3 regions of the Arthrobacter sp. SPT-J7 genome follow, and region 1 is predicted to be linked to each of the others. Evidence: riboswitches for the same ligand, from Rfam matches in the RefSeq annotation. Region 1 holds a riboswitch; each other region holds the start of a gene.
The links. Region 1 has a riboswitch for S-adenosylmethionine ahead of AC5RWX_RS02485 (flavin reductase family protein). Riboswitches for the same ligand answer to the same signal wherever they lie in the genome.

Region 1 (9,842 bases):
CTGCCAGCGGTCGTCCGCAAAGTGGAGGTCGGCGGTCGTGGTGTAGCTCCAGCTCTGCTCCGAGTCCGGCACCGGCCAGTCATAGGAAAGGGTGGCCCGGAACAGGTTGGATTCGACTTCTTCGACGTCGGCCACCCTGACGTCTGGCTGCCACGGGTCCATATCCTTGGTCAGCGCGGCGAGCTGCTCCTGCACCTGTGCCCCGGTGGCATCAGCGAAAGGCACCGCCGAAACATCGTTGGCGGCCAGGCCTTCGGCCAACGCCTGGGCGGTTGGGTCGGGCGATTCACGCTCGGGAGCACAAGCAGCTACCGCTACCGCCAGCAGCAGGGCCATGATGAATGCAAGTGCGCGCCGAAGCATTATTCTCCTGGATCCGAGATTGTCCTGTTCGAACTTATAAGCGCCCCGTGGCGATGTCGAGCCGGGCGGCAGGTGGCGAATGCTGCTTCAATGGGTTTCGTCGGGTTGCAAGGCCACGGCGCCGGCCGGACAGGACTGCAGTAAGGACATCATGACTGAATTTGCTCCCTCAGGATCCCGCCGTGCCGCGGTGGTTTGGAACCCATCGAAAAAGTTCAACTTTGATCTGATCGAGCTAGTCGAGGGCCTGTGCGCCGAAACCGGTTGGCAGCCGCCGCTCTGGCTGGAGACCACGCTGGAGGACCCAGGTGCCGGACAGACACAGCAGGCGATGGACGCCGGAGTCGACCTTGTCATCGCGGCCGGCGGTGACGGCACCGTACGGCGCGTGGCCGGGCGGCTGGCCGGAACTGATACACCCATGGGGGTGATTCCGCTGGGCACCGGCAACCTGCTGGCACGCAACCTGGACCTGCCGGTGGACGATCCGGAGACCGCGGTGCGCATCGCCTTGACCGGCCGCGACCGGCAGATCGACGCCGTTCGTGCCAAGGTGGACGGCGCCGGCAGCGGCGCGGTGTTCCTGGTCATGGCCGGCCTCGGCTTCGACGCCGCTGTCATTGGTGGCACGGACGACGCGCTCAAAGACCGCATCGGCTGGCTCGCCTACGTGGAAGCCGGTTTGCGCAACCTGCCGGGCAAACCGGTCCGGGCCACGCTTTCCATCGACGGCGGCAAACCCGTGACCCTGCGGATGCGCAGCGTGATGGGCGGCAACTGCGGCAAAATCCAGGGCGGTTTCGAGATGTTCCCCGGCGCGCAGATCGATGATGGCCTGTTGGACATCATGACCATCTCCCCGCGCGGCCGCTTGGGCTGGCTCGGCGTGCTGGCCGGGCTCGCCAAGCGCGGCCGGAGCGTGGACCCGTCGGTGGACTACTACCAGGGCAAGGAAGTGGAGATCACCGCTGGCCGGCCGCAGGAGATGCAGCTGGACGGGGACCATATTGGCCTGGGTTCCCGGCTCTCGATGCGCGTCGACCCGGGCGCGCTGCGGGTCCGGGTGGCCGCGGACTGATCCACGGGGCGACGGCGGTGCCTGCCGCCGGGCGAGGGCGCGGCAACGTGCAACTGCGTCCCGGCAGCGTGCGGCTGCTCACAGTACCGACACAGTTCGGAACATATCTTGAGGTAGCGGTTGTTGTACGTGCTAGCGTTCAGCGTCGCCGGCCACCCCAGCGGCAGGCTCACCCTCCTAGACCACAAGGAATTTTCACCATGATTCGTCGTCGTTTGTCAGTGCTCGGTGCCGTTGCAGCTGCCGCCCTGGTGCTGGCCGGCTGCAGCACGACCTCGCCGACGGAGTCGCAGCCCTCGACGTCGGCCGCCGCGAGCTCGCTGCAGGAGATCAAGGACGCCGGCGTGATCACCGTAGGGACCGAGGGCACGTACCGTCCGTTCAGCTTCCACGAGGGCGGTACCGGCGAGCTGACCGGTTACGACGTCGAGGTTGTCAACGCGGTGGCGAAGAAGCTGGGCGTGGACGTGAAGTTCGAAGAGACCCAGTGGGACGCCATCTTCGCGGGACTGGACGCCGGGCGTTTCGACGTCATCGCCAACCAGGTCTCCATCAACAAACAGCGCCAGGCCGAGTACGCCTTCTCCGACCCCTACACGGTGAGCACCGGCGTCGTCGTCGTGAAGAGCGATAACAACGATATCTCCTCGCTTGCCGACCTGAAGGGCAAGACCACCGCCCAGTCGCTCACCAGCAACTGGTACGCAATGGCCAAGTCGGCCGGTGCCAAGGTGCAGGCGGTTGAGGGCTGGGCGCAGGCGGTTTCGCTGCTGGAGCAGGGCCGCGTTGACGCCACCGTCAACGACAAGCTCACCTACTTGGACTACCAGAAAGCCCACGACAACCAGAACATCAAGGTGGCCGCCGAGACGAATGAAGAGTCGCAGAGCGCCTTCACCTTCCAGAAGGGCAGCGATGACCTGGTGGATGCCTTCAACAAGGCGCTGGATGAGCTGCGCGCCGACGGCACGCTGGCCAAAATCTCCGAGAAGTACTTCGGCGCAGACGTCTCCCAGTAAGCGGGCGGACCCAAGACGCTAACGTAGCCATATGGACATCGATTGGGAGCTGCTGGCCAGCTCGTTCTGGCCCATCGTCCAGGGCGGACTGACCGGCACCATCCCGCTGGCGCTGGCCAGTTTCGCCATTGGCCTGGTCCTGGCCATCTTCCTCGCGTTGATGCGGATCAGCGGCAACCGAATCTTGGCAGGCATCGCCCGGGCCTACATCTCGGTCATCCGCGGGACTCCGCTGCTGGTGCAGCTGTTTGTGATCTTCTACGGCCTGCCGAGCATCGGAGTGGTGCTCCAGCCGTGGCCCAGCGCGATCATCGCGTTCTCGCTGAACGTGGGCGGCTACGCGGCGGAAATCATCCGGGCCGCCATTCTGTCCGTCCCCAAGGGCCAGTGGGAAGCCGGCCACACCATCGGGATGTCCGGCACCACCACCCTGCGCCGGATCGTCCTGCCGCAGGCCGCTCGGGTGTCGGTACCACCGCTATCCAACACCTTCATTTCGCTGGTCAAGGACACGTCCCTCGCGTCGCTGATCCTGGTCACCGAAGCGTTCCGTGTGGCCCAGGAAATCGCCGCCTTCAGCCAGAAATTCCTACTGCTGTACATGGAGGCCGCGGCGGTCTACTGGGTCTTCTGCCTGGTCCTCTCCGCCGCCCAAACACGACTGGAGAAGAGGCTGGACCGCTATGTCGCCCACTGACTTTCCGCCGATGGACTCGCCCGCGGGCGCCGACGGCAATCCCGTCCTCGCCGTGGAGGGACTTCGCAAGTCCTTCGGCGACAACCAGGTGCTGACGTCCATCGACCTGTCGGTGAAGACCGGAGGCGTGCTGGCGCTGATCGGTCCCTCGGGCTCCGGCAAGACCACCGTACTGCGCTGCCTGAACGGCTTGGAAATTCCCGACGGCGGACGGGTCGCCTTCGCGGGCGGACCGGCCGTGGACTTCGGCTCCGCGGTGAACCGCAAACAGATCTCCGCGCTGCGCGACCGCAGCGCCATGGTGTTCCAGCACTACAACCTGTTCCCGCACATGACCGTGCTGCAGAACATCATCGAGGGCCCGGTCCAGGTGCAGAAGCGGCCCCGGACCGAGGCCGTGCGTGAGGCGATGTCGCTGTTGGAACGCGTGGGCCTGACCGGCAAGGAAGACCAGTACCCGCATCAGCTCTCCGGCGGACAGCAGCAGCGGGTCGGCATTGTCCGGGCACTGGCGCTCAAACCCTCGCTGCTGCTCTTCGACGAGCCGACCTCTGCCCTGGACCCCGAACTGGTGGGCGACGTGCTGCATGTGATCAAGGAGCTGGCCGAGGAAGGCTGGACCATGGCACTGGTCACGCACGAGCTGGCGTTCGCCCGGGAAGTGGCCAGCGAAGTGGTGTTCATGGACGGCGGCGTGGTGGTGGAACGCGGCCACCCCGAGCAGGTGCTGCGCGAACCGCAGGAAGAGCGCACCCGGCAGTTCGTCCACCGGCTGCTGAACCCTTTCTAGGGATCGCAAACGGGGCTATCAAAACCAGCACGAACAGCACCGCAAAGCCGGTGTGGATGCCCGCGTTCGAGCTGTAGCCCCTGCTTCCCACTATCGGCTGCCCGCTCCCGTAACGTCGGTGCCCAGTAACGTATTCTTGACCACACTTCTCTGCTGCCGATCCGCGCAAAATCCGCGCCAGAGCCGCCGGAGCGCGGGAAAACGGCGTCCGCCACGCCGCTTGAAAATTCATCTGATGTCCATTGGAATGGCAGAATGTAAACTTCCATGCACCGTTCCGCATGGGCACCACGTTCCGGCCGGAAGCTACCAACCGCGCTTTCTCCTCTGCGGCAGCCTCCGGTCACGAAAGGCAGAACCATGGCCACGACTTTGGCTACCAAGTCTTTGACGGCACAGACGGCCTCCGAGGCCCACGATCTTCTCAATGCTGCGGTGGAAGAATTGCAAAAAATCGCGGCCATCGACGGGGATTGCGGCATCCTGGTCACCCGCACCGGACCCGGGCAGTTCACCGTGGAACTGAGTGACGACGTGCCCTACGGCATCACGCAGGAATCACACCTCGACTAGAACCCACCTATCAGGCTGAGTGCGCCAGTCGCGGCCCGCTGCGGGCCTTGACTCCCCGGTCGATGCTGCTACCGTTTCGCTCGTACGTTCAGGCAGTCCGGCAGACCTGAGGAGCGTTCCCGTGGCAAACGTCAGCATCATCGGTACCGGCAACATGGGCCAAGCCATCTCCGGCGTGGTCAGCAAAGGCGGGAACGTCGTCGAGACGTTCGGGCACGACGACGACAGACCCGTAACCGGCGACGTTGTCATCTTGGCGGTGCCGTACCCCGCCCTGTCCGACGTCGTCCGCACCCGCGGCGACCAGTTGGCCGGAAAGGTGGTGGTGGACATCACCAACCCGCTGAACTTCGAAACCTTCGACTCGCTCACCGTGCCGGCCGACAGCTCGGCGGCAGCCGAACTCAGTGCCGCGCTGCCGGACTCCCGCGTGGTCAAGGCCTTCAACACGACCTTCGCCGCGACGCTGTCCTCGGGCACCGTCGGCAGCCTTCCCACTACCGTGCTGATGGCGGGGGACGACGCCGAGGCCAAGTCCCTGTTGGCCGAGGTGGTCACCGCCGCCGGGCTGCAGGCGATCGACGCCGGCGCGCTCTCCCGTGCCCGGGAGCTCGAGGCCGTGGGCTTCCTGCAGATCACCCTGGCCGCTGCCGAGAAGGTGCCGTGGACCGGAGGCTTCGGCGTCGTCGCCTGACCGCGGTGGGGTGCCCGGCGCCGGGCCTACCGCCGCCCCGACCGCTTGGCCGCAACGGCCATCCCGGCCAGCACTCCGGCGCCGATCAGCAGCAGCACAGACACCACGATGAGCGGGGGCATCACATCCAGCCCCATAATGGACGGCATCACCGTCAGGCTGACGGCAAAGAGGGCGACGACGGCAGCGGCCAGCCAGAGGGCGACGGCACGGGGGTTGGATCCTTCCACGTCCTCCACTGTATCCGCGTCTCGCTCCGGCTTTGTGACGGCGGCCAGACCCCGCCGAATAAGGCCCCGGGCTCTTGCGGTGGGATAATTTCGCCCATGGCTCCAGCAATCGCGTACCAAGGTGAACCCGGCTCGAACTCGCACATGGCGTGCCTTGAGGTCCGGCCCGGCTGGGACGCGGTGCCGTGCGCCAGCTTCGAAGACGCCTTCGCCGCCGTCACAAGCGGCGAGGCCGAACTGGCCATGATCCCCATTGACAACTCGATTGCCGGCCGGGTGGCGGATATCCACGCCCTGCTGCCCAAGACCACGCTGCAGATAGTGGAGGAATTTTTCCTGCCCATCCGCTTCAGCTTGCTGGGCATTCCGGGGGCCACGGTGGAACAGGCCCGCGAAGTGCACAGCCACATCCATGCCCTGGGCCAATGCCGAAAGCTGATCCGCCGCTTGGGGCTGACGCCGGTTATTGCGGGCGACACCGCCGGCTCGGCACGGGAAGTAGCCGAATGGAACGACCCGACCAAGGTCTCGCTCGCGCCGCCGATGGCTGCGGAGCTTTACGGCCTGGAGGTCTTTGCCGAGAAGGTGGAAGACGACCCAACCAACACCACCCGGTTTGTGGTGCTGGCCGATCAACGGCCCGTCCCCAGCCGCGAAGAACTGCCCGGTCCCGCTGTGACCAGCTTCGTCTTCCGGGTGCGGAACGTTCCCTCGGCGCTGTACAAGGCGCTCGGCGGCTTCGCGACCAACGGCATCAACATGACGCGGTTGGAGAGCTACATGGTCGGCGGCGAGTTCGCTGCCACCATGTTCATGGTGGACGTCGAAGGCCACCCGGAGGATCAGTCGATGGTCCATGCCTTCGAGGAACTGGAGTTTTTCACCACCGAGATCCGGATCCTGGGCGTCTATCCCGCCCATCCGTTCCGGCTGCACCGCGGCGCGGACCAGCCCGCGGACGCCTGAGGCAGCCGAATGCGGGTGCCTGCGCCTGGCCCCGGACGTTCTTAACGAACTGTTACCCGTGTTTGACCGGGGACACATCGCGCTCTTACCGTGGGACATGAATCACGAGCGCCAACTTCACAGCCCTGGCTGGTTGGCCGGCAACCCTCTACCGTAGCGGGGTGCTCCAGGTGATGATTCGGCCCGCCGGGTTTGTCGGCAGGCAAGTACGCGTATCCTCCGGCAGCAGCGGATGCGCCCTAGCTTCAAGGATGGCCATGTCCCTGCACAACGACTTGACCCCGAACACCCTGCGCTCCGCCTTCGGTCGCTTTCCCTCCGGAATCGCAGCGCTCTGCGCCGTCATCGACGACACGCCGCAAGGCATCGTCGCCTCCTCCTTCACCGTGGGCGTTTCGCTGGAACCGCCGCTGGTGATGTTCGCGGTCCAGAACACCTCCCGGACCTGGCCGCTGGTCCGCCAAGCCGGTCGGATCGGTGTTTCGGTGCTGGGCACAGGGCACGACGGCGTCTGCCGCCAGATTGCTTCCAAGAGCGGCGACCGCTTCGCTGGGCTTAGTCTGCACCGCACCGACCAGGACGCGCTCTTCCTCAACGACGCAGCGCTCTGGCTGGATTGCTCGGTGCACCAGGAGGTTCCGGCCGGGGACCACCACGTGGTGCTGCTGGAGGTACATGGACTGGCCACGCACGACGGCGCGCACCAGCCGCTGGTCTTCCACGACTCCGTGTTCCGCCGGCTGGAACAGCCCGCGTTCGTTTAGGGCAGCGGTCGCCCCCGTGCCGCGACCCACAGCGCGTACCAGTCCTGCCGGGTCATCGCGGCGCCGATCTCCTCGGCCTGTGCACAGGCCTTGATCCGTTCCGGGTTGCTGGTACCGACGACCGGCCGGATGTTGGACGGATGGCGCAGCAGCCAGCCCAGCACCACGGCTTCCTGCGTGCAGCCCTTGTCCCGGGCCAGTTCGGTGACCAGAGTCGCCGTCGCTTGGTCCGCTCCAGCCCCGGTTCCTGCTTTGCCGGCGGTGGCGTGGTCGCCGGCCTCCGGCTCCATGGGCCGGCCGCTGTAGCGGCCCCGGGCCAGCGAGCCCCAGGCCTGCAGCTCCACCCCGTGCGCAGCGCAATACTCCAGCGTGCCGTGCGGGAAGCTGACGGCCGCGCCTTCCGGGTGGTTGACCAGCACGCCTGATTCAAGCCAGTCCCGCCGGTACAGACTCATTTCCAGCTGGTTCACAGCAAGCGGCTCGTCAAGCGCTGCCTGCAGCCACCGCATCTGTTCGCCGGCCATGTTCGAGACGCCCAGCCGGCGGACCTTGCCCGCCATCCGGAGGTGGCTGTAAGCCTCGGCGATCTCTTCAGCCGGGGCCAGCGGGTCAGGCCGGTGGATCAGCAGCGTGTCCAGGTAGTCGGTGTGCAGGCGGCGCAGGCTTTCCTCGGCACTGGCCACGATCGCCCCGAGAGATGAGTCATATTGGCCGGCCAGCCCGGGAGCCGGCAGCCGGATGCCGCACTTGCTTTGCAGCTGGATGGTTTCCCGGAGTTCCGGGCGCTCGGCCAGCACCCGGCCGAACGCAGCCTCCGCCTTGCCGTGGGCGTAGATGTCGGCGTGGTCGAAAATCCTGATGCCGATCTCCAGCGCCGCGTCCACCACCGTGTGGGCGGCGGCGACGTCGGCTGCCTCCAACGGGCCGCTCCCCCAGCCACCGCCCAAACCCATGCAGCCGAAGATCAGGCGGGATCCGGCGTCGTCCATTGGCATGTCCCTTCGCTGGGCGGGCTTCCAGCGTACGTCAACGCCGTGCCGGAACCGGGGCTTGTGGTGCCGGAACCGGGGGTTGTGCCGCTCCGCGGACGGCAGTACGGTACAGACGCGGGGCGGCGGGCGTCCCCAGGCAACCACATCAGGCCACCTGCGCCACCCGCGCCGCCGGAAAGTTCACCATGGCAGTACCTCCCAGCCCAGACCGCGGCCCGCAGCCCGCCGGCCCCTCAACAGCACCGGTTTCCGCCCCCACGGACCATGGCCGGAACCACGGCCGGGACCGCGCGGCCACGGCACAGCCGCGGATCATGGTGGTGTTCCTGGGGCTGATGCTCGCCGTGCTGCTGGCCGCGCTGGACCAGACCATCGTGGCGACCGCGCTGCCCACGATCGTCGGCGACCTGAACGGGCTGGAGCACATCTCGTGGGTGATCACCGCCTACATTCTGGCCGCCACCATCGGGCTGCCGATCTACGGCAAGCTCGGCGACCTGTTCGGGCGCAAGAGCATCTTCATCTTCGCGATCGCGGTGTTCCTGGGCGGCTCCATGCTCTCCGGCATGGCCCAGAGCATGCCGCAGCTGATCGCCTTCCGCGCCATCCAGGGAGTTGGCGGCGGCGGGTTGATGATCGGTGCGCAGGCGATCATCGGCGATCTTGTTTCGCCGCGTGAGCGGGGCAAGTACATGGGTTTAATCGGGGCGGCCTTCGGTCTTGCTTCGGTCAGCGGGCCGCTCTTGGGCGGGTTCATCACCGACAACTGGAACTGGCGCTGGATCTTCTACATCAACCTGCCGCTGGGGGCCGCGGCGTTGGTCGTCATCACCACCACCCTGCACTTGCATAAACCGGGCGGGCCCCGGCCCAAGCTGGACTATCTGGGCACCTTCCTGCTGGCGGTCGCCAGTGCGGCGGTCATCTTGTTCACCAGCTGGGGCGGGACCACCTATCCGTGGGACAGCCCGGTGATCATCGTGCTCGGCGCCCTCACCATTGTCGCCTCGGTGTTGTTCGTGCTGGCCGAGCGCCGGGCCGTGGAACCGGTCCTGCCGCTGCGGCTGTTCCGCGACCGGGACTTCACGCTGCCCACCCTGATGGGCGTGTGCGTGGGCATTGCGATGTTCTCGGCGATCGCCTATCTGCCCACCTTCCTGCAGATGGTCAACGGCGCCAGCGCCACCGAGTCGGGCCTGATGATGATTCCAATGACGGCGGGCATGGTGGGGGCCACCACCATCACCGGACAGCTGGTGACCCGCACCGGGCGCTACAAGATCTTCCCGATCATCGGCACCGTGCTGATCGCCGCCGGGCTGGTCATGCTCTCCCGGATCTCTGACACCACGCCGTACGCGTTCACCGCCGCCGGCATGCTGGTGCTGGGTATGGGACTGGGCTCCATCATGCAAAACCTGGTGCTGATCGTGCAGAACAGCGTCCGACGCCGGGATCTGGGCACCGCCACCTCGGCCACCAACTACTTCCGCCAGATCGGCGCCACCTTCGGCATTTCGCTCTTCGGCGCTATTTTCATCAGCCGGTTGACCGAGCAATTTTCGACGGCGCCGCACGAGTTGCTGACGACGATGCGTTCCGGAGGCGGCCAAAGCTTCAGTTCGCTCGGCCCCGCTGTGGTCGCTTCGCTGCCGGCCCCGGCCCAGGAGTTCATC
Region 2 (9,842 bases), on a different contig from region 1:
ACCGGCCAAGGCCACCAGCAGGATGTGCTGGTAGAGCGCGGTCTGGTACGGGAAGCGGTCGGCGAACGCGGACACGTTCGCCGGGTCCACCTCGGCGTCGGTAAACACCGTGGTGCCGCTGCCGGTGAGCCGCTGGCCGAAGCCGTCCCAGTCGTTGTAGGTTTCCACGCCGGGTGTCTGGGTGGAGATGATCACCGAGACATCCGAGCCGTCGGGCCGCTTCGCGGTGACGTCGATCCAGTCGGCGAAAATGGTGCCCGTGGTGTAGAACTTGCGTCCGTTCAGCACCAGCTTGCCGCCGGATTCGGAGAGCACGGTGGCGGTTCCGCCGGCGCCCGGTTCGGTCCACGCGTTCCCGGCCTGCTGACCGGAGGCGAAACGCTGCAGCCAAACGCTGCGGTCCCCGTTGCGGCCGTGCTGGTACAGGTTCTCCTCCACCAGCGCTATGTGCGAGCGCAGCGCTTGCGGGATGTTGCTGTCCGCGGCGGCCAGTTCGATCAGCAGTTCGGTGAACTCCTCCCAGTCCAGCCCGTCGCCGCCGAGGTCGGCGGGGATCCGCGCGGCGCCGAAGCCGGCGTCTTTCAGCCAGCCGATTTGCTCAAACGGCAGCTCGCGGGCCAGTTCGCGGTCCAGCGCTCCTGCGGCGATGCGCTGGAAGATCGGCCGGTACTTCGCGGCCGCCGCTTCGAAGGCCGGCGTTGCGTGGACGGAAGGGGTGGCGTGGAAGGTCGTCGTTGCGTGGTCAAGGGTTTCAGTCATGGTGGTGCTCCTGGGGTCTCGGCCATGCACGGCCGATGTCGGGACGGGTAGGGCTGTTTGAGCGGATCAGGTGTAGAGCGAGATGGGCTGGATTTCGCCCAGCAGGAAGTTGGCGCCGACTTCGACCTTCTTGTAGTCCACCGGGTCGTGCAGCGTGTGCGTGCGGACATTGCGCCAGAAGATGTCCAGTCCGACCTCGCTTCTCGCGGAGGAGGAACCGGTCACTTCGAAGATGCGGTTGGCCACATCCACGCCCACCTCGGTGGAGACGACTTTGAGCCGGGCGATCTCGATCTCGATGTCAGCGCGTGCCTCGGCCGTGAGTTCTCCGCCGGCGGCGATGGCGGCGTCGAAGCGCTCGTTGGTCCGGTCCGCCAGCGCTTCCACGGCTGCCACGCGGGAGGCCAGTTCCCCGTAGACCCGCTGGGTCAGCGGATCCTGGGCGTAGGTCTCGGCGCTGCTGAGGAACCAGGAGTTCTTGCGTGCCAGGGTGATCTGGCGTCCGCGTTCCAGCGCACCCTGCGCGATGCCCAGGTAGAGGTTGCCGAACGCCAACTGGATGTACGGCGTCACTAGGCTGGAGAAAGGCTCCTCCCCCACTTCGCCGATGATGTCGTCGGCGGTGACCAGCACGCCGTCGTACTTCACCGAGCCACTCGCGGAGAGGCGCTGGCCCAGCGCGTCCCAGTCGCCTAGGAAGGAAATCCCGGCGCTGTCGTGTTCCAGGGCCAAGGCCAGGAACGTGCCCTGGTCGGGACCGGCCGTGATCGCGGCGTTGACCAAGATCGCGTCGCCCACGGACGCCCCGGTGGAAAAGTGTTTGATGCCGGTCAGCCGGAAGCCGTCACCGTCCGGGATCAGTTCCAGGTTCGGGTCCACCGGGTTGACCGAGTCGCCCCAGGACCAGCGGCCCTGGGCCGACCGGCGGAGCAAGCGTTCCTGGACTTCCGCGTTGCCGTAGAAGACCACGGCGCCGAGGTTGGCGTAGTGGTAGGCCAGGATCTGCGCGATCGAGGCGTCCGTGCGGGCCAGGATCCGCACCGCGTGCAGCGCGCTTTCCCAGTGGCCGCCCTCGCCGCCCCACTCGCTGGGGATGATCAGGTTGAGCAGGCCGGAACTGCGCAGCAGCTCCACTTCGGCCAGGGGATCCGCGTTCCGGCGGTCGCGCTCCAGCACGTCCGCGCCCAGCACGGCGGCCACGCCCTCGGCGACCTGCTGCCAATGGGCGAGTTCTTCGCGGCTGGCCTGTCCGGTCCACGGGGAACGGCGGGTCTGCTGGTGTTCTTCAATGACGACGGCGGTCATGGCGCCTCCTCGGGGTGGGGCTCCCGCCTGCGGCGCGCAGCAACCATCACGGTCGACGACGCAGCCTGGAGGGGGCCGTACTTGCCGGGCACGGGATCTGTGCGCGGCCGGATCCTCATCTGGGGCACCCCACTACGGAAGAGGGTTGCCGCCCAACCAGCCAGAGCTTGTCGTTGGGACTCTTGATCTTGGGGAAGAGTCTGCCGGGCAGAATCCGGCGCTGTGAAGCATGTGACTGGCCATGACGTAACGCTGCTGATTGTTACGGAGAGGGTCTTATTTCGACGGCGGCCGGTCGCCCCAACCCGCCCCCCGCGGAGTCATCCCGCCAAGCGTTGGCCCAGCCTTTTGAGCCGGGTGCGCGATCCCAACGGACTACCCCTACTGCTGTGACAGTGACGGGACTACCGTGGAGTTGCACTGCCAATATCGGCCAAGCCGGGGCGGGCACCGTCCAGGTGGTCGGCGCACGGAAGGTTCATCATGAAGGCATGGCAATTTGTCGGAACGAACAAGCCCCTGGAGCTCAACGAGGTTGAGGAGCCGCACGCTGGCCCCGGCGAGGTAGTTGTCGACGTCAAGGCCTCCGGTGTTTGTCACTCGGACGTCACGACGCTCGACGATGCAGGATGGATGGCGCTGTTCCAGCACGGTCTGCCCCGCACCATGGGCCACGAATCCGCCGGCGTCATCAGTGAGGTCGGCGAAGGCATGGACCATTGGAAGGTTGGCGACCGCGTGGGCCTGTCTCCGGTGATGTCCGACGGGGACGCACTGGGTTACGGCAAGTGGGATGGAGGCTTTGCTGCCAAGCTTCGCGCGACCGACGACAATCTCGTCGCCCTGCCCGATGAAGTGCCGTTCGATCTCGGCGCGATGGCGACCGATGCCGGCCTCACCGCCTACCATGCCATGATGGCGGTCGGCGGCGCCAAGGATGGCATGAAGGTCGGTGTCATCGGCCTCGGCGGCCTCGGCTACATCGGCGCACGCTCCGCTGCGTTGGTCGGTGCCGAGGTGTACGGCGCAGAGGTCAATCCGGAAACCCAGAAGCTGGCCGACGAGATCGGATTGGCCGGCGTGGCCGCCTCGATCGAAGAGTTCAAGGACAAGAACCTGGAACTAATCGTCGACTACGCAGGTTTCGGCACCACCACCTCGGCCGCCATCGAGACCCTCGGTGAGTTCGGCACCCTGGTTCAGGTGGGCATGGGCCGGCTGGAATCAACCATCAACACCTACCCGCTCATCATCAACCAGCTCACCATCAGGGGCTCGAAGTCCGGCACCAAGGAGGATCTGGCCGGCATCTACGACCTCATGAAGACCGGTCAGCTCAACCCACCGATGAACCACATCAAGCATGCCGACATCCCCAGCGCGATCGACAAGCTGCGCGCCGGAGGTGTCGTTGGCCGCTTTATCGCGATGTACGAATAATGCGTTGGCCCCTGCCTTCCGGCCCGCTCATCCGCCGAAAGACCGCCCACCGCCTGACAAACCGGGCTGGGATCAAGCGCTCTCACGAGCGGCAGCTACAGGCCGAAGTGCGGGGCTTCGATGGCCGGGCAGGTGTCCATGACGACGTCGAGACCGGCCGCCTTGGCCCGCTCCGCCGCGGCTTCGTCGACAACGCCCAGCTGAAGCCAGACCGCCTTCGCGCCGATTTCAATGGCCTGGTCCACCACCGGGCCCACTTTCTGCGAGTTGACGAAGCAGTCCACCACGTCGACCTCGCCCGGAATGTCCGCAAGCTTTCGATAGCCTTTCAGGCCGTGGACGTCTTCGCCCCGCAGGTTGACCGGGACCACCTCCATGTCCAGCTGGTCCATCAGGTATCGGGAAATGCGCATGGCGACCCGGTGCGGGTTTTTGGACAGGCCGACGACGGCCCAGCGGGCGGGCGTGCTCAGCAGGCGGCTGACCACTTCAGGATCATTCTGGTGTGCCATGGCGCCACCCTACCCATGAGTTCCCTCTACCGGTACCTTCGCTTGCTGGTCCCCCAGCCAGCAGCCCCATCGAGGATTCAGATAACGCCCTTAAACCGCGGTTTAAGGGCGTTATCTGAACAGTGAATGAGGAGGGTCAGTAAGGCTAGCGGGCCAGCTGCTGGGTGTCGGACGTTCCGGAAGCCCCGGCGGAGTTGGCGTGTGCTTCCACCCAGCTGCCTACCAGTTCCAGCAGTTCGGCATCCACGGGCTCGCGGATCTGCCGCTTGTAGTCGGACAAGGACGGAGCCTTCGGGTCCCGGCGCAGCAGGTGCGAGAGGTCCTCGATTGTCCGCGTGGTGACTGGGCCCGGCACGGTGGCCGCAATGATGTCCAGGTCCTCTGGGTTCACCTGGACGTCCTTGGTGCCGGTGATGGCCAGCACCGGCATCTGCAAGCGCTCCAGGTACGGAACCGGGTCGAAGTCGATGAACTCCCGCAGCCAAAGCGCGTTCACTTTGCGGCCCTGCATGCGCACCATGTCCTTGGTGGTAGTCCGGATTTTTTCCACCGACTTTGCCTGCAGCTTGACTAGGTCCTGGCGGAAGAGTTTGAGCAGCAAGCGAGGGAAGGCGGGCAGCGAGTCCTTGATCTGGGCGGTCTGCCATCTGCCTGTCTCAAAGCCGGTCTGTGCCGAGGCTGAAAGCAGCACGGTGCCATCTACCCGCGTGCCGGGATCTGCTGCCAGGGTAGCCGCGTGATAACTGCCCTCACTGTGGCCGACCAGGAACACCGGCAGGCCGGCGGCTTTCTGGGCGACCATCCAGCGCAGGGCGGCAGCGGCGTCGTCGGTGTTCTGCCGGAAGCCGGCCGCCAGGAAGGTGCCGTCCGAGGCGCCGGTGCCCCGTTTGTCGTAGCGCAGCGAGGCGATGCCATGGTCGGCGAGCTCGCGGGCCAGGTCGCGGCTGATGCCCAGCGGCATCCGCTTGTGGTCGGCGTTGCGGTCAACGGGACCGGAACCGGGCAGGATCAGCGCAGCTCCGCGAACCGTTCCGGCCGGCTTGGCCCAGGTGCCCACCAGCTGCACGGTCCCGGAGGAGAAGCGGACCTCTTCCTCGGTGACCTGCTGCTCGGCAGGCAGGCCCGCAGCCGCGCGGATCTGCACCGCGACGTCCTCGGCGTCCGGCAGCGAGACGACCACCCGGGCGTACTTCTGGCCGGACAGGTCCAGCTGCACGGCGGGAGTCCCCTGGCGGGCGACGGCGAGGGTTTTGCCGCGGCCGCGCCAAGTTCCGATGCGCGTCCGGCCTGGAATCGCCAGACCGGGAGAACGCAGGCCGTGCACGCCGTCGAAAGCATCCGCCAGCAACTCGACCGACGTCACGGCCGAGAGCGGGAACGCCTGATTGCCGATCAGCCCAGCCAACTTCTCCATCCGGTCCAACTCCAGCAGAACCTCGTTGTTCCCTACCCGTATCGCCGCCATTGCGCCTCCCCTCGGATCGTTATTGCTTGTCAGTAAGTCGGTTCGACTCCGGCACCTGCGCCGGACAAGAATCATTATTCTCAGTTGTGCGAACAATGTCAACTATGAGAATATAGAGGCATGTCCCCTTCACCGAGCGCCGATCTGATCCTGCACCCGGTACGGCTACGCATTGTGCAGGCGCTGCTGGGCGGGCGGGAACTGACCACAGCAGAGATCTCCGCCGAACTCCCGGAAATCCCGACCGCGACGCTCTATCGGCACATCGGAACGCTGGCCAAGGCCGGAGTGCTGACCGTGGCTCAGGAGCGGCCGGTCCGCGGCACCACGGAGCGCACCTACCGGCTGGACGCCACCAAGAGTTCGGTGAGCGGCGACGAGCTGGCGTCCATGACGGCAGAGGATCACCGACGCGGTTTTATGGCATTCGCTGCCGGACTGCTGGAGGCCTTCGACCAGTACACCGGCCGGGGGGACCTGGATCTCCTCCGCGACGGCGCCGGTTACCGGCAGATCGCACTCTGGATGACGGACGAGGAGCTGGCGGAGTTCAGCGCCGCCATCCGGGCTGCCGCTGAGAAGGCAGTGGCGAACGGCCCCGGCGAAGGCCGGCACCGCCGCCTCTTCTCCACGGTCCTGATCCCGGCGGATCCGCCCGCCTGACGGCCCCAGAACGACGCCGCTGCCTCCTCAGTGCGCGCAAGGAGCCTCTTGCCCCACTTCCGGAAGCACGACGGCGGTGCGCCCTGCCGCCTTCGGTTGGGCGATGCCGGTTCCGCCTGCCGTTTGGCGACACCGGCGCTTCAAGGGACCCGGCCAGCGCTACCCGGCACCCCAGCACAAGCAGAACGGGTGGCCCGCCGGATCCGCGTAAACCTGGAATCCGGACTCGGCCGCGGCGTCGTCGGCGGGTTTCAGCAGTTTGGCGCCGAGCGACGTTGCCTGCTCATGCGCCTCGGCCAAGTCATCGATGTAGAGGTCCAGATGGATCTGCTGCGGCTCGCCCTGGGGCCATTCGGGCGGCGTGTGGTCGGGTGCCAGCTGGAATGCCAGCCGCGGCTCCCCGTTTACGGAAACGGTATGCCAGTCGTCCTCGGCCTTGACCGTCCCGTCCAGCAGGCCTGCCCAGAAGCTGCTCTCCGCGTCGAGGTCGGCGGCGTCGAACACGATGATGTGCCGGTTGATTTTCATGCGGCCATCCTGCCATCGGCACAGTTCAGCGTCTACGGATTCGCGCGCTCCGGCGGTCCGCGCGGTCCGATCTTTGTGCCACCGTTTGTTACGCCCCATTATTACGGGCCGTTTGCCGCGGATGCCGGGAGTGCCGTTTAGTTAGTCGTGACCATCCCGAGCGGCCGAGAGACCTGGATCGACGACGCCGCAGCAACCCTGGTCACCGGAAGCCATCCCAGACTGCCGGTGATAACGAGGTGACAAGCCACGGGTACGGCCGGCGGAAGCCGGTCGCACGGCTTGAACCGTAGGGTGCTACTGCCAGGATCGATGGAGTGATCCCATGACTGCAGTACTGTCGTCGACCCGCCACACGGCACCCGCTTCCGCCGCACCCTCAGCAGCATCCGGTTCCGCCCTGGCGGTCTCCTTCCGCGGGCTGAACCGCACCTTCGGTACCGGCGCGAACGTCCACACCGTGCTCCGCGACGTGAACTTCGAGGTCCGCCCCGGCGAAGTGCTCGCCATCCTGGGCCCCTCCGGCTGCGGCAAGTCCACCTTGTTGCGGGCCACCGCCGGGCTCGACGCACCCAGCGCCGGCAGCGTGGAGATCGACGGCACTCCCGTCCAGGGCATTGACTCCCGCTGCGCCGTCGCGTTCCAGGAACCGCGGCTGCTGCCCTGGCACACCCTGCAGGCCAACGTTGCCATCGGCCTGCCCAAGACCTCCAGCGCCAAACAGGGCAAGTCCAAGGTCGCCCGGCTGCTGGAACTGGTGGGCCTGGCTACCTTTGCCAAGCACCGTCCGCGCGAAGTCTCCGGCGGCATGGCACAGCGCGCCTCGCTGGCACGCGCTCTGGCCCGCAACCCGGGGGTACTCCTGCTGGACGAACCGTTCGGTGCGCTGGATGCGCTGACCCGGATCAAGATGCAGGATTTGCTGCTGGACATCCACCAAGCCGAACCCACCACCGTGCTGCTGGTGACCCATGATGTGGACGAAGCCCTGCAGCTGGCGGACCGGATCATCCTGCTGGGCCAGGAGCAAGGCCGTGAGCACGACGGCGCCACGATTGTGCGCACCGTGGACGTTCCCGGCAGCCGCCCGCGCGACCGCGGTTCGGTGGAGTTGGCCCGCATGCGCCGCTCGCTGCTCGAAAGCCTCGGCGTCGACGGCCATTAGGGCCGCGTCTCCACCCTCAAGCATTTCCCGGGCCGCCTGCGCCCGTAACCACCGTAAGCGCGGAGCTTCTCCTGTTCCCGCGCACCGTTCGAAGGGACCATCATGTCTATAGCCAGCCGCTTCTCCCGCCGCTCGATCCTCGGCGCGGCCGCCGTCGCCGTCGCCGCCTCGCTGGCCCTGACCGGTTGCGTTGCGGGCGAAGATTCCGAAGCCAGCGCGGCTGAGGGCACCGGCGACGGTGTGCTCAACATCGACTTCGCCACGTACAACCCGCTGAGCCTGATCATCAAGGAAAAGGGCTGGTTGGAAGCTACCTTGGCCGACGACGGCGTCGAGGTGAACTGGCTGCAGTCGGCTGGTTCCAACAAGGCCAACGAGGCACTGCGCTCGGGCGCCGTCGACGTCGGTTCCACCGCCGGTTCCGCCGCGCTGCTGGCCCGCGCCAACGGTTCGCCGATCAAGACCATCAGCCTCTACTCGCAGCCGGAATGGGCCGCACTGGTCTCGCTGCCCGACTCCGGCATCGACTCCGTCGAGGACCTCAAGGGCAAGTCCGTGGCCGCAACCAAGGGCACCGACCCCTACTTCTTCCTGCTGCAGTCGCTGGAAGAAGCAGGCCTCTCCACTGACGACGTCACCGTGGAGAACTTGCAGCACGCGGACGGCTTGACCGCGCTGAAGCAGGGCTCGGTCGACGCCTGGTCGGGCCTGGACCCGATCATGGCCGGTGCCGAGAAGGACGGCGCCGAGCTGTTCTACCGGAACCTTGACTTCAGCACCTACGGCTTCCTGAACGCCACCGAGTCCTTCCTGGAGGAAGAGCCGGAGCTCGCCCAGGCCGTGGTGAACGCCTACGAGAAGGCCCGCGCCTGGGCCGCCGAAAACCCGGAGGAAACCGCTCAGATTCTGGCCGACGTCGCCGGCCTGGACCTCGAAGTCGCCACCAAGGTGATCTCCGAGCGCAGCAACCTGGACGTGGAAGCGGCTCCGGGCGAGAAGCAGCGCGCCGTGCTGGAGAAGGTCGGCCCGGCGTTCGTCGAGACCGGTGATGTGAAGAGCCAGGCCGCCATTGACGACGCTCTGGCCACCCTGCTGGACGACTCGCTGGTGAAGAAGGCCGATCCGTCGGCCATCAAGGAATCCTGATGACGCACCTCGGCAACCCCGGCGCAACCGGCAACAGCATTGACGCCACCGGCCCGGAAGGCCTGGCAGCCTCCGGCGTCCTCAAGACGGCAGAGGCAGACCGGCCGCACCAGAATGATCCCTCGCCGGACCAGCGCCCGACCAGCGGCCGGTCCGCGGCTGGCGGGCTCCTCGGCAACGGCTGGAGCCGCCTGCTGCTGGGCCTGCTGCTGCCGGCCGCCGTGCTGGCAGCCTGGCAGTGGAGCACCTCGGCCGGCCTGTTCAGCTCCGTCCAACTGCCGGCGCCCGGGGCGGTCATCGAGGCCGCGGTTGACCTGCTCCAGCGCGGCGAGCTGGCGCAGCACGTGGCCATCTCCACCCAGCGCGTGCTGCTCGGCTTCGCCTTCGGCGCGGCCCTCGGGCTGGTCTTCGGCGCGCTGATCGGCCTGTCCAAGGTTGCCGATGTGCTGCTCTCCCCCACCATTGGCGCGCTGCGTGCCGTGCCGTCGCTGGCCTGGGTCCCGCTGCTGATCCTGTGGATGAAGATCGGCGAGGACTCCAAGGTCACGCTGATCATGATCGGCGCGTTCTTCCCGGTGTTCACCACGGTCTCGCTGGCGCTGCGCCACGTGGACAAGAACCTGGTTGAAGCCGGCCGCGCATTCGGGCTGAAGGGCGTCAAACTGCTGACCACCGTGCAGCTGCCGGCCGTGGTTCCCGCCGTGTTTTCCGGACTGCGGCTGGCACTGGCCCAGGCCTGGCTGTTTCTGGTCGCGGCGGAACTGATCGCCTCCTCCATGGGTCTGGGCTTCCTGCTCACGGACTCGCAGAACAACGGCCGCACGGACAGGCTGCTGCTGGCCATCGTCCTGCTGGCCAT
Region 3 (9,842 bases), on a different contig from region 1:
ACCAGTCGAACCACAGGTTGCCCGGCTCGGCCCGGGTTGCTTCGGTGAACTCCCTCACCAGTTCGGGGAAGTTATCGGCGTGCTCGCTCTTGACCTTGAACTTGACCACAATAAAAATCACGCGGATTCAGCCTTTCTCTCGGTGTCCATCAATCCTGTCATGGGCAAAATCGACTACTCAACAGGCGGCGTTCTGACCCTTGAAGAGGCCGCCTGTTGAACAGTCGATGGAGAGGTCACCCGGCCAGGCCGCCGGCCAGCGCCTTGGCGGCCGCAATATACCGTCGGGTGACCAGCCGCTGGGCGGCTTCCGCCACCGGCCCGCCGGCCCGGTAAAACCAGTTGGAGTGCCGGCTGAACGCAAACAGGTCGAAGACCACCAACCCGTTCTCCTCCAGCGACGCCACGAAGCCCTCTTCGCCTGACTCCGGATGTCCCGGCAACGTGCCGTAGCCAAAACCCGTCCGGGTTGAGCTCCGCTCCGTCCACACCACTCGGCAGGGCGCGGACAACCGCAGCGGCCCGATTCCGAAACCGGGCACAACGTCCACGCCCTCAGCGGCCGCGGGCGTAGAGGCATCGACCCGCAGGCCGGTCAACCGGTGCAGCTCCCAGCCCATCAGGCCCTCGGCCAGCCGGCGGAACGCGTCCTCTCCGACGCCAACAGCAGTTCGTGCATCGGTGGTTCGGTAGCCCGGCGGCGAGCTGCGCTCCCGGGCCAGCCCCACGCCGTCGTACGTCAGAGCGGCACCGCTAAGATCCTTGGCCTGCACCGCTTTAGCCCTGCCGCACGTCGTCGCCGCGGGCCAGGCCCATCCAGCCCAGCGACTCGCGGTCCCGGCGCGGCAGCGACGCCACCACCAGGTCGTACGAGTCCTCGATCATGTCGCGCAGCATGTCGTCGGGCAGCTCGCCGTCGCAGCGCACCCCGTTCCAGTGCGTTTTGTTCATGTGATAGGCGCCGGTAATCTCCGGGTGCGCCGCCCGCAACTGCTGGGCCAGCACCGGTTCGCACTTAAGGCTGATGCTCAGCCGCGGCGCCTGCAGCTCCGACAACGCGAACATTTTGGCTGCCCGCCCGGGCGCCCGGACCTTGAACACCGAGGCCTCCGGACCGAACGGAAAATCCTCGAACGCCCCGGGCAGAGAGAGGCAGAATTCACGCAGCGCGGTCGCGTCCATAGGAACGAGCCTACTGCTACCCGCGGGCTCGGTCACGGGGCCAGGACGGGACCGGAGTCCGACCCACACAGGACCGCGCCGCCCGCTCACGGACATCCTCCCGCGCATCGTCCTGCGGCGGTCACAGCCGCTCCCGGCCACCCGGTTGCCGGCACCGGCTGCAGTGCGTCGATCAAGTCCTGAAGTTATAGCTTCGCAACCTTCCTTTCGTTCCCACCCAACGGAGGCGGGGTAGCGTGAGATCAACTGCCGACGGGGGAATCATGCGGGCTTGGTCGAAGACGGTTCTCGGGGCGACACTGTTGATGCCGCTGGTTGGCTGCGCCCCGGGGCCAGCCGGAATTTCTGCGCTGTCCAAGCCTCCCGCAGCCCCGGCGCAACTGCCGGCCCACGTTATTAAACCGGAGGTAATGGGCAACAACATCGTCCTCCTCGCTGAGAAGAGCGGATACGCCTTCTACGCCGCTGATGAAGTAAGCGGCGGCGCTTGCGCCGTTGTCGTCAGCACGGTAGAAGAATCTGACTGGGTTGTAGGCTGCGGAGGGCCCCCGCCGAGCGATCTGAAAGGATCAGGGCTCAGCCCAATCGTCAACGTTCGCGGCCCTAGCAGCGTTTCGGCAAAGCTGACCCGAGACGGTTACGACGCAACCAGTGAGATGGCCAATGGTTGGGAGCTTTTGCATCCCAACCTGTTGGTGCTCGGGCTTCAGCGGGGGCCGGCCTGATTAGGAACCTAGTCGCTGTGCCGAGGATGCGGCATTCAGTACCCGAGCGTGAGCGGCAGTGACTCCTTAAAAGTTGTGCAGCCCTGAAGTTAAACGTTGTCGGCCGGGACCACACTAGACTTCTGCTGTGCAGAACATGAGCATCGTTAAGAAGCCGGACTATGCCGTGGATTCCGTCGACCGGGCGCTGCAGCTGATCATGCTTCTCCAGGAGCGGGATTGGCTGCGGATCACCGATGCGGCCAACGCGCTGGACGTCGCCCCGTCCACGGCCCACAGGCTCATGGCCATGCTGGTGTACCGGGGTTTTGCCCTGCAGGATGACCAGCGGCGCTACTGTGTCGGCCCCGCGCTGAGCGCCGATGCCTCCGCCCATCCTGGGCGGGCCGCAGTCTCGATCGCCCGTCCGCACCTTGAAGCCTTGGCCCTCGCCGTGCGCGAGACCGTCAACCTCGTTGAACGTGTCGGCGTCACGGCCCGCTACTTGTTCACGGCCGAGGGCCCGCAGTTGCTCCGCGTCGGCAACCGCACTGGCACGGTTCTACCCGCGCACCTCTCCTCCGGCGGCAAGGCCATTCTGGCCACGCTTCCGGAGCCGTCGGTCGCGCAACTCTATACGGGCCGGCCGGCACAACAGAGCGGCAACAACCTGGCCGGGGAGGAATTGAAAAACCTGCAGCGCGAACTGGCGGAAGCACGCGCGCGGGGATATGCCGTCAACCTTGGGCGCACCGAAACTGATCTCGCGGCCGTCGGCGCACCTCTGGCTACTGCGGACAGGCCAGCGGCTCTGGCCGTATCGATCACCTCGCCGCTGTCGCGGGCGGCGACCATCCAGCAGCCTGCAGTCATCCAGGCCCTGCACGCCACCTGTGAAGCAGTTTTGCGGGACCTCCAGACGGAAGGCGTGCTGCCTTCCGCCTAGTTTTCTGCTGGTCAGAATGTCTTAGCGGACGCGTGGCGCCGATCACTACGATGTGGAGCGACGAGACGCGCCCCGGCCCGGACCGCGGCCTAAGAAAACGACCAGGAGCATTATGCAGTTTTATCTAGACGGCTACCATCCAGGCGATCCGGAGCTCCGGCGGGCCGCGGCTGGCCGCCCGGACAGCCAAGGCGACTTGCCGGAAGAAGTGGATGTTCTGGTGGTGGGCACCGGACCGGCCGGTGTTGTGCTGGCCGCCCAGCTGGCCGAATTCCCAGGGATCACCACGCGCGTGGTCGAACGGAGGGAAGGCCCGCTGGCGCTGGGTCAGGCCGACGGCGTGGCCTGCCGGACAGTCGAAATGTTCAACGCCTTCGGTCTGGCCGAGCGCCTGGTCCGCGAAGGGTACTGGGTCAACGAAACCGTGTTCTGGCGGCCCGATGACAAGGACCGCTCACGGATCGTCCGCAGCGGGCGGGTTCAGGACGTGGCGGACGGGCTGTCCGAGTACCCGCACGTAATCGTCAACCAGGCCCGGATGCAGGACTACCTGCTGGAGTGCATGCGCAAGTCCCCCAGTCGGCTGGAACCGGACTACGGCCTGGAAGTCACCGGCGTTGAGGTCGAGGATTCCGGTGACCACCCGGTCCGGGTGACCCTGCGCCGGACCGGCGCCGACGACCCGTCGGAAGAGGTAACCGTCCGCGCCCGGTACGTGGTGGGATGCGACGGCGCCCGCAGCAGCGTCCGCCGGTCCATCGGCTTGGAACTGCGCGGCGACGCCCGCAACCATGCTTGGGGAGTGGCGGACGTTCTGGCCGTCACGGATTTCCCCGACGTCCGCTTTAAGGCAGCCATCCAGTCGGCACAGGATGGCAACATCCTGCTGATCCCGCGTGAAGGCGGCTACCTGATCCGGCTCTACGTGGACCTCGGCGACCTTGACCCTGCCGACCGCGGGGCCCGGCAGCGGTTCACCTCAGACATGATCATCGAGGCGGCCCAGCGAATCCTGCATCCGTACACCCTGGAGGTCAAGGACGTCGCCTGGTGGTCGGTCTACGAAGTCGGCCAGCGCATTGCCGACCGCTTCGACGACGTCGCGCCGGAGGAGCGCGGCCGGCGCACCCCGCGCGTCTTCATTGCCGGCGACGCCTGCCACACGCACAGTGCCAAGGCTGGCCAGGGCATGAACGTCTCCATGCAGGACGGTTTCAACCTCGGCTGGAAGCTTGCGGCCGTCTTGGAAGGCCGAAGCCCCGAATCCCTTCTGGACACGTACTCGGGCGAGCGCCACGCCGTCGCCCAAGAACTGATCGACTTCGACATCCGCTGGTCCAAGACCGTGAGTTCCCGCCCGAAGGACCCGAACCGGCCCGACGACGAAGGCCTGGAACCGGCCGAACTGGAACGGCAATTCGTGGAGGCCGGCCGCTTTACCGCCGGCTTCGCCACCGACTACTCTCCGTCGATGATCATCGGTGAGGACACGCACCAGCATCTGGCCAAGGGGTTCCCGATCGGCGAGCGGTTCTACTCGGCCCCGGTTGTCCGTCTGGCCGACGCCAAACCGGTGGGGTTGGGCCACGTTGCACAGGCGGACGGCCGCTGGCGGCTCTACGCCTTCGCCGACTCCGCCCACCCGGGTGCGGCAGACTCCCGGCTGGCCGCACTGTGCCGGTTCCTGGCCGAAGCCGAAGAGTCACCGGTCCGGCGCTACACTCCCGCCGGTGCCGACGCCGACGCGGTCTTCGACGTCCGCGCCGTCTTCCAGCAGGGCCACCGGGAACTGGACGTCACCGACGTTCCCTCGTTCCTGTTCCCGCAGAAGGCTCCGTTTGGACTGAAGGACTACGAGAAGGTCTTCACTCCCGACCTTAAATCCGGGCAGGACATCTTCGACCTGCGCGGCATCGACCGCTTGCAGGGTGCCCTGGTGGTGGTCCGCCCGGACCAGTACGTCGCCCACGTGCTGCCGCTCGACGCGCATCGAGAACTGGCAGACTTCTTCGCCGGGGTCATGCTCGGCTAGCCCGGGGTATTCATGAGTGAGGCGCTAGAAGCGTGTGTTTTAGATTAGGAAAGGGCTCTCTGAGCCGGGAAATGTTGGGTTTTCTAGACCCTTACCCTGCTGAGCGAAATAGCACCCTTCCGGTGACTAGTCATACTCGTGCTTTCCCGACCGCGCCGGTCGGGTTCACCCCGCTTGGGCTCATCAGCCGAAAGGGAGATTCGACTGGCGGTCAACTCTCCCTTTCGGTTTCGTCTGTCTTTAGGCAGGTTCGAGAGCCCCGGTCTCCGGTTCCTCGGCGTGGTCGTGTTCTTCGCGGATGCCGTGCAGTCCGATGAGGCTCAACAGGGCCGCCGCCAGCGCGGCCAGGGCGCAGACGATGTACGCGAGCGAGAACCCGCTGCCCAGCGCCTGCGTGCCCTCAGCAGTGTCAGCAGCAGTGCAGCAAGCTCGCCAGAACCACGACGCCGTATCGGGATGGGGAGCCCCAATCCCGTCTGAGAGGGCCACAGCAGGACCGGCCTGATGCGGCCTGATGCGCCCTCAGCACGACCACGGAGACCTCCCGCTGGGCCCGGGCGATCAGGGTGCCGCCCGGTGCATGGCGCTGACTTCGGTGGGAGGATGGTTTCACTTATGTTTCACGGGGAACGACGGCGGTATGTGCGTGCCGTCGAGCGTTCAATGGGGCCCCGCCCATGAGAGGAGCACCATGACAGACGGCGGCACGCAACCGCACCCGCAGCCAGCGGCCGACAGGGCTGTGGACAAGACAGAACGGGCGGCGGAGTCCAAGCAGTTCGAATGGGTGGCACGCAGCGGTTTCGTGGCCAGCGGGCTGCTGCACGTGCTGATCGGCGCAATCGCGCTGCGGCTGGCCTTCGGTGGAGGCGGCGAGGCGGACCAGTCTGGAGCAGCCTCCAGCCTGGCGAAGCACCCGGGCGGACTGTTCCTGCTCTGGGCGGGCATGCTGGGCGCTGCCGCCCTGGCCCTGTGGCAGATCAGCCAAGCGGTGTTCGGCGGCCGTGGCCTGGAGAAGAAGAAAAAGTGGGGCTACCGGGCGAAGTGCGTGGGCCTGGCCATCGTGTACGGAGCGATAGCGGTGAGCTTCGGCAGCTTTGCCCTGGGCTCCGGCAGCAACAGCAGCGAGAAATCGCAGGACGCCAGCACCAAGCTGATGCAGTGGCCGGGCGGAGCCGTGGTGCTGTTCCTGATCGGCGCGGTGATCATCGGCGCCGGAATCTACTACGTGGTCAAAGGACTGTTCCGGAACTTCCTCGCCGACCTCAAGCCGCTGCCCCCCGGCGGCGTCCGCACCGCCGTAACGTGGGTGGGCATCGTCGGCTTTGTCGGCAAGGGGCTGGCCTTGTTTGTGCTCGGGCTGCTGCTGGCGGTCGCCGCGGTGCAGAACGACCCGCAGGACGTGAAAGGCCTCGACGGCGCGCTCAAGGCGCTGCGCGAGCAACCGTTCGGGCCGGCGGCGCTGGCCGTGGTGGCCGTCGGGCTGATTTGCTACGGGCTCTATCTGGGGGCCCGGGCACGTTACGCGAAGATGTAGCTAACGCCTCCTCCATCGACTGTCCCGGCAACACCCCTTCCCTCCGCGGGGAGGGGCGTTTTCGGTACCGTTAATGGAAAGTGCGACGGCGGCGCGCTGCCCCTTTGAAGGGGCGTCGCACCGCCGTCGTGGTTCAGCTGGTGCCGTGGTTCGCTGGCTGACAGAAAAGGCCGGGGTCAGTGGATCAGGGAGTTCTGCAGCCGAAAGCCGGCAGCCTTGTGGTTCTCCGGCAGCTTGTCGCCGCGCCCAAAGAGCTTGTTGCGCAGCGTGCCCGGCGCGTAGTCGGTGGGGTAGGAACCGCGGGCCTGCAGCTCCGGCACCACGAACTCGACGACGTCCTCGAACGAGCCCGGGGTGATGGCGTAGGCCAGGTTAAAGCCGTCCACATCGGTGTCGTCCACCCACTCGATCAGCTTGTCCGCCACCTCGGCGCCGGAGCCGACGGTGACCGGGCCGAAGCCGCCGACGCCGATCCACTGCGCCATCTGGCGGATGGTCCACGGCTTGTCCGCGTCGCCGGAGGCCTTCTTGAAGTTCTCCACCGAGGACTGGATGGCGTTGGACTTTACGTCCTCGCCGATCACGTCGTCCAGGTCGAACTGGGACATGTCGATGCCGGTCCAGCCGGAGAGCAGCGCGAGCGCGCCGTTGATGTCCGTGTAGGAGGCGTAGTCCTGGTACTTGGCCCGCGCTTCCTCCGTGGTGGCTGCCGTGATGACCGTCTGCATGGCGTAGATGCGGATGTCGTAGCGGCCCCGGCCGGCAGCCTCGGCTGCGTCGCGGATCTTGGCCACGGTGGACGTGAGGATTTCCTTGGTCGGGGAGCTCACGAAGACGGCCTCGGCGTTCTCGGCGGCAAAGCGCATGCCGCGGGCCGAGGCACCGGCCTGGAAGATCACCGGGGTGCGCTGCGGGCTGGGCTCGGTGATCGCGATGCCCGGCACCTTGAAGTGCTGGCCCTCGTGACGGATCTCGTGGACCTTCGCCGGGTCGGTGTACACGCCGGAGGCGCGGTCCTTGACCACGGCGTCGTCCTCCCACGAGCCCTCCAGCAGCTTGTAGACCACCTCGAGGTATTCGTCCGCGTGGTTGTAGCGCTCGTCGTGTTCCAGTTGGTCTTCCTGGCCCATGTTCCGCGCCGCGGAGGGCAGGTAGCCGGTCACCACGTTCCAGCCCACACGGCCCTTCGTGAGGTGGTCCAGCGTGGCCAGCCGGCGGGCGAACGGGTACGGGTGCTCATAGGCCGTGCCGGCGGTGATGCCGAAGCCCAGGTTCTTGGTCACGGCGGCCATCGCGGACACCAGCAGGATCGGGTCGTTCACCGGCACCTGCGCGCCGGCCGACAGCGGGATTTCGTTCGTGCTGCCGAACACGTCGTAGGTGCCCAGCACGTCGGCGATGAAGAGGCTGTCGAACTTGCCCTTCTCCAGCACCTGGGCCAGGTGGGTCCAGTACTCCAGATCGTTGTAGCGGTCCGCCTGGTCCTTCGGATGGCGCCACAGTCCCGGGGACTGGTGGACAACGCAGTTCATGTCGAACGCGTTGAGGCGGACGTGGCGCTGCGGGTCTTTTACGGTCATGTCAGGCTCCTTTACTGATGAGAAGAGCCCGCGCCGGTCCCCCGGCGGGCATGCAGTGGCCCTGAGGAACCAACGAGAGATCGAGCTTCTCCATCGGTCCTGGCGGTAGCACCTTCCTCACAAGGAGGGGGTTGCTGCGGCGTCAACAAGCCAGGTCTCTCGGCCGCTCTGGATGGGTACCCCTCCATTGGACACCCGCAGGCGCCGGGAGGGAAATGGTGCGCGTCACGCGGGGTAAGAATCTTGCGCGCCACGCGGGGGAGGAATTACGACGACGGCGCGGCCCCGGTTGACGCCGACGGCGCGGGACCAACTTTGGTCTGCGGCCGCCTCGAGGCGACCACTGCTCCGGCGCCGAAGCTGGCCAGGATCAGCACCACGACCGCGATGGCCAGCGGTACGCTGTTGCCGACCAATGTGGGCAGGTTCTGCAAGATCAGGCCCAGGATTCCCAGCAGCCCGAGGAGTCCAAGCGCCGGGGCCACGGAGCGCTTCCAGCTGCGGGCCGGCGCTCCCTGCCGGCGGAAGAACACCAACACGGCGACGCTGGTGAGCGTCATCAGCACCACCACGCCCAGGGAGGAGAATCCGGCGAACCACGTGTAGAACTGCACCACAGGGTCCCATCCGGCCACCACGGCGACCAGCAGGAACAGAGCCACCACGGCCGTGGCCGCTGCGGAGGCCAAATGCGGAGAGCGGTGCCGGGTGTGGGTGCCGGCCAGCTTGGCGGGGAAGATGCCCTGCCCCGACAGCTGGAAGAAATAGCGCGAGCTGATGTTGTGGAAGGACAGGATGCAGGCGAACAGGCTGGAGGCGAGCAGAACCTGGACAATGTGGCTGCCGGCCGTGCCCAGGTAGAGCGCGGTGGTCTCGGAGAGCAGGGTGCCGGGCGCGTCAGTGGCCTTTTGCACTATCCCGCCGTCGCCCCAGACGCTGATCAGCAGCCAGCTGGAGAGGGCGTAGAAGCCGCCCACCACCAGGAGGGCCAGGTAGGTGGCACGCGGGATCGTCTTGTCCGGGTCGCGGGCCTCGTCCCGGAACACGGCGGTGGCTTCGAAGCCGATGAAGCTCAGGATGGCGAACAGCAACGCGATCCCGGGTGCCCCGGACAGCACGGTGGACGGGGTAAGGAACCCGGCGGAGAGCCCCTCGGACCCGCCGCCGCCAAAGACGATGGCGGCGTCCAGGATCAGCACGATCAGTACTTCGGCTACCAGCAGCACGGCCAGCACCTTGCCGGACAGCTCGATGTTGCGGTGACCCAGCCATGCCACGGCAACCAGCGCCGCCGCCGCCCACACCCACCAAGGCAGCGCGGGGCCGCCGTAAGCGCGGACCACTTCATCGACCGCCGGGGCAAAGAGCCCGTAGACGCCGGCTTCCAGCGCCAGGTAGGAGAGCAAGGCCGCGAAGGCGGCCCCCAGTCCAGCCCGCCGGCCCAGGCCCTTGTCCACGTAGCTGTAGAACGCGCCCGCCGACGGCACATGCGGCGTCATGGTGGTGAAGCCGACGGCGAACAGCAACAGGATTGCTGTGGCCAGCAGGTAGATGAACGGGAGGCCGGCGCCGTTCCCGCTGGCGATGGCCAGCGGGACCGTTCCGCCGATTACGCCCAGCGGTGACGCAGCGGCCACCACGATCAGCACGATGCTGGCGACGCCCAGCCGGCCGGAGAGCCGCGGCGCGGTTCCGGCCGCGGGAGCGGCGGCTGGCGGCGCGGCGAGAGTTTGGAGGTTGGAAACTGACATGGTTTGCCTTCTTCCTAGACGGCCGCGGAACCGGCGGCGGGGATGCGTGGCTTGCGGCCGGCGTCGGCATTGGCCTCGCCAATCGTCCAGACGAACGGAGGTTCGGCGGC

Region 2: it holds a riboswitch for S-adenosylmethionine, as region 1 does, so the genes downstream of both, AC5RWX_RS07725 (acyl-CoA dehydrogenase family protein) here and AC5RWX_RS02485 (flavin reductase family protein) in region 1, are expected to answer to the same signal.
Region 3: it holds a riboswitch for S-adenosylmethionine, as region 1 does, so the genes downstream of both, AC5RWX_RS07740 (LLM class flavin-dependent oxidoreductase) here and AC5RWX_RS02485 (flavin reductase family protein) in region 1, are expected to answer to the same signal.

What each region holds. Positions count from the first base shown of each region.
Region 1 is NZ_JBNHFF010000001.1:533,426-543,267, reverse strand. Features, by position in the region: gene AC5RWX_RS02530 (penicillin-binding transpeptidase domain-containing protein) at 1-363, opposite strand, end outside; gene AC5RWX_RS02525 (diacylglycerol/lipid kinase family protein) at 515-1,441, shown strand; gene AC5RWX_RS02520 (amino acid ABC transporter substrate-binding protein) at 1,642-2,460, shown strand; gene AC5RWX_RS02515 (amino acid ABC transporter permease) at 2,492-3,157, shown strand; gene AC5RWX_RS02510 (amino acid ABC transporter ATP-binding protein) at 3,144-3,947, shown strand; gene AC5RWX_RS02505 (hypothetical protein) at 4,308-4,520, shown strand; gene AC5RWX_RS02500 (NADPH-dependent F420 reductase) at 4,642-5,214, shown strand; gene AC5RWX_RS02495 (hypothetical protein) at 5,241-5,444, opposite strand; gene AC5RWX_RS02490 (prephenate dehydratase) at 5,541-6,410, shown strand; SAM riboswitch class IV at 6,511-6,625, shown strand; gene AC5RWX_RS02485 (flavin reductase family protein) at 6,668-7,174, shown strand; gene AC5RWX_RS02480 (aldo/keto reductase) at 7,171-8,163, opposite strand; gene AC5RWX_RS02475 (MDR family MFS transporter) at 8,352-9,842, shown strand, end outside.
Region 2 is NZ_JBNHFF010000004.1:18,836-28,677, reverse strand. Features, by position in the region: gene AC5RWX_RS07730 (acyl-CoA dehydrogenase family protein) at 1-759, opposite strand, end outside; gene AC5RWX_RS07725 (acyl-CoA dehydrogenase family protein) at 826-2,064, opposite strand; SAM riboswitch class IV at 2,137-2,252, opposite strand; gene AC5RWX_RS07720 (zinc-binding dehydrogenase) at 2,548-3,504, shown strand; gene AC5RWX_RS07715 (CoA-binding protein) at 3,600-4,016, opposite strand; gene AC5RWX_RS07710 (alpha/beta hydrolase) at 4,162-5,481, opposite strand; gene AC5RWX_RS07705 (helix-turn-helix domain-containing protein) at 5,602-6,144, shown strand; gene AC5RWX_RS07700 (VOC family protein) at 6,304-6,672, opposite strand; gene AC5RWX_RS07695 (ABC transporter ATP-binding protein) at 6,998-7,837, shown strand; gene AC5RWX_RS07690 (aliphatic sulfonate ABC transporter substrate-binding protein) at 7,940-8,983, shown strand; gene AC5RWX_RS07685 (ABC transporter permease) at 8,983-9,842, shown strand, end outside.
Region 3 is NZ_JBNHFF010000004.1:29,116-38,957, reverse strand. Features, by position in the region: gene AC5RWX_RS07780 (putative quinol monooxygenase) at 1-121, opposite strand, end outside; gene AC5RWX_RS07775 (DUF1990 domain-containing protein) at 237-773, opposite strand; gene AC5RWX_RS07770 (MmcQ/YjbR family DNA-binding protein) at 778-1,182, opposite strand; gene AC5RWX_RS07765 (hypothetical protein) at 1,593-1,907, shown strand; gene AC5RWX_RS07760 (IclR family transcriptional regulator) at 2,044-2,832, shown strand; gene AC5RWX_RS07755 (FAD-binding monooxygenase) at 2,945-4,864, shown strand; gene AC5RWX_RS07750 (hypothetical protein) at 5,105-5,353, opposite strand; gene AC5RWX_RS07745 (DUF1206 domain-containing protein) at 5,556-6,401, shown strand; gene AC5RWX_RS07740 (LLM class flavin-dependent oxidoreductase) at 6,578-7,981, opposite strand; SAM riboswitch class I at 8,069-8,160, opposite strand; gene AC5RWX_RS07735 (APC family permease) at 8,248-9,732, opposite strand; gene AC5RWX_RS07730 (acyl-CoA dehydrogenase family protein) at 9,747-9,842, opposite strand, start outside.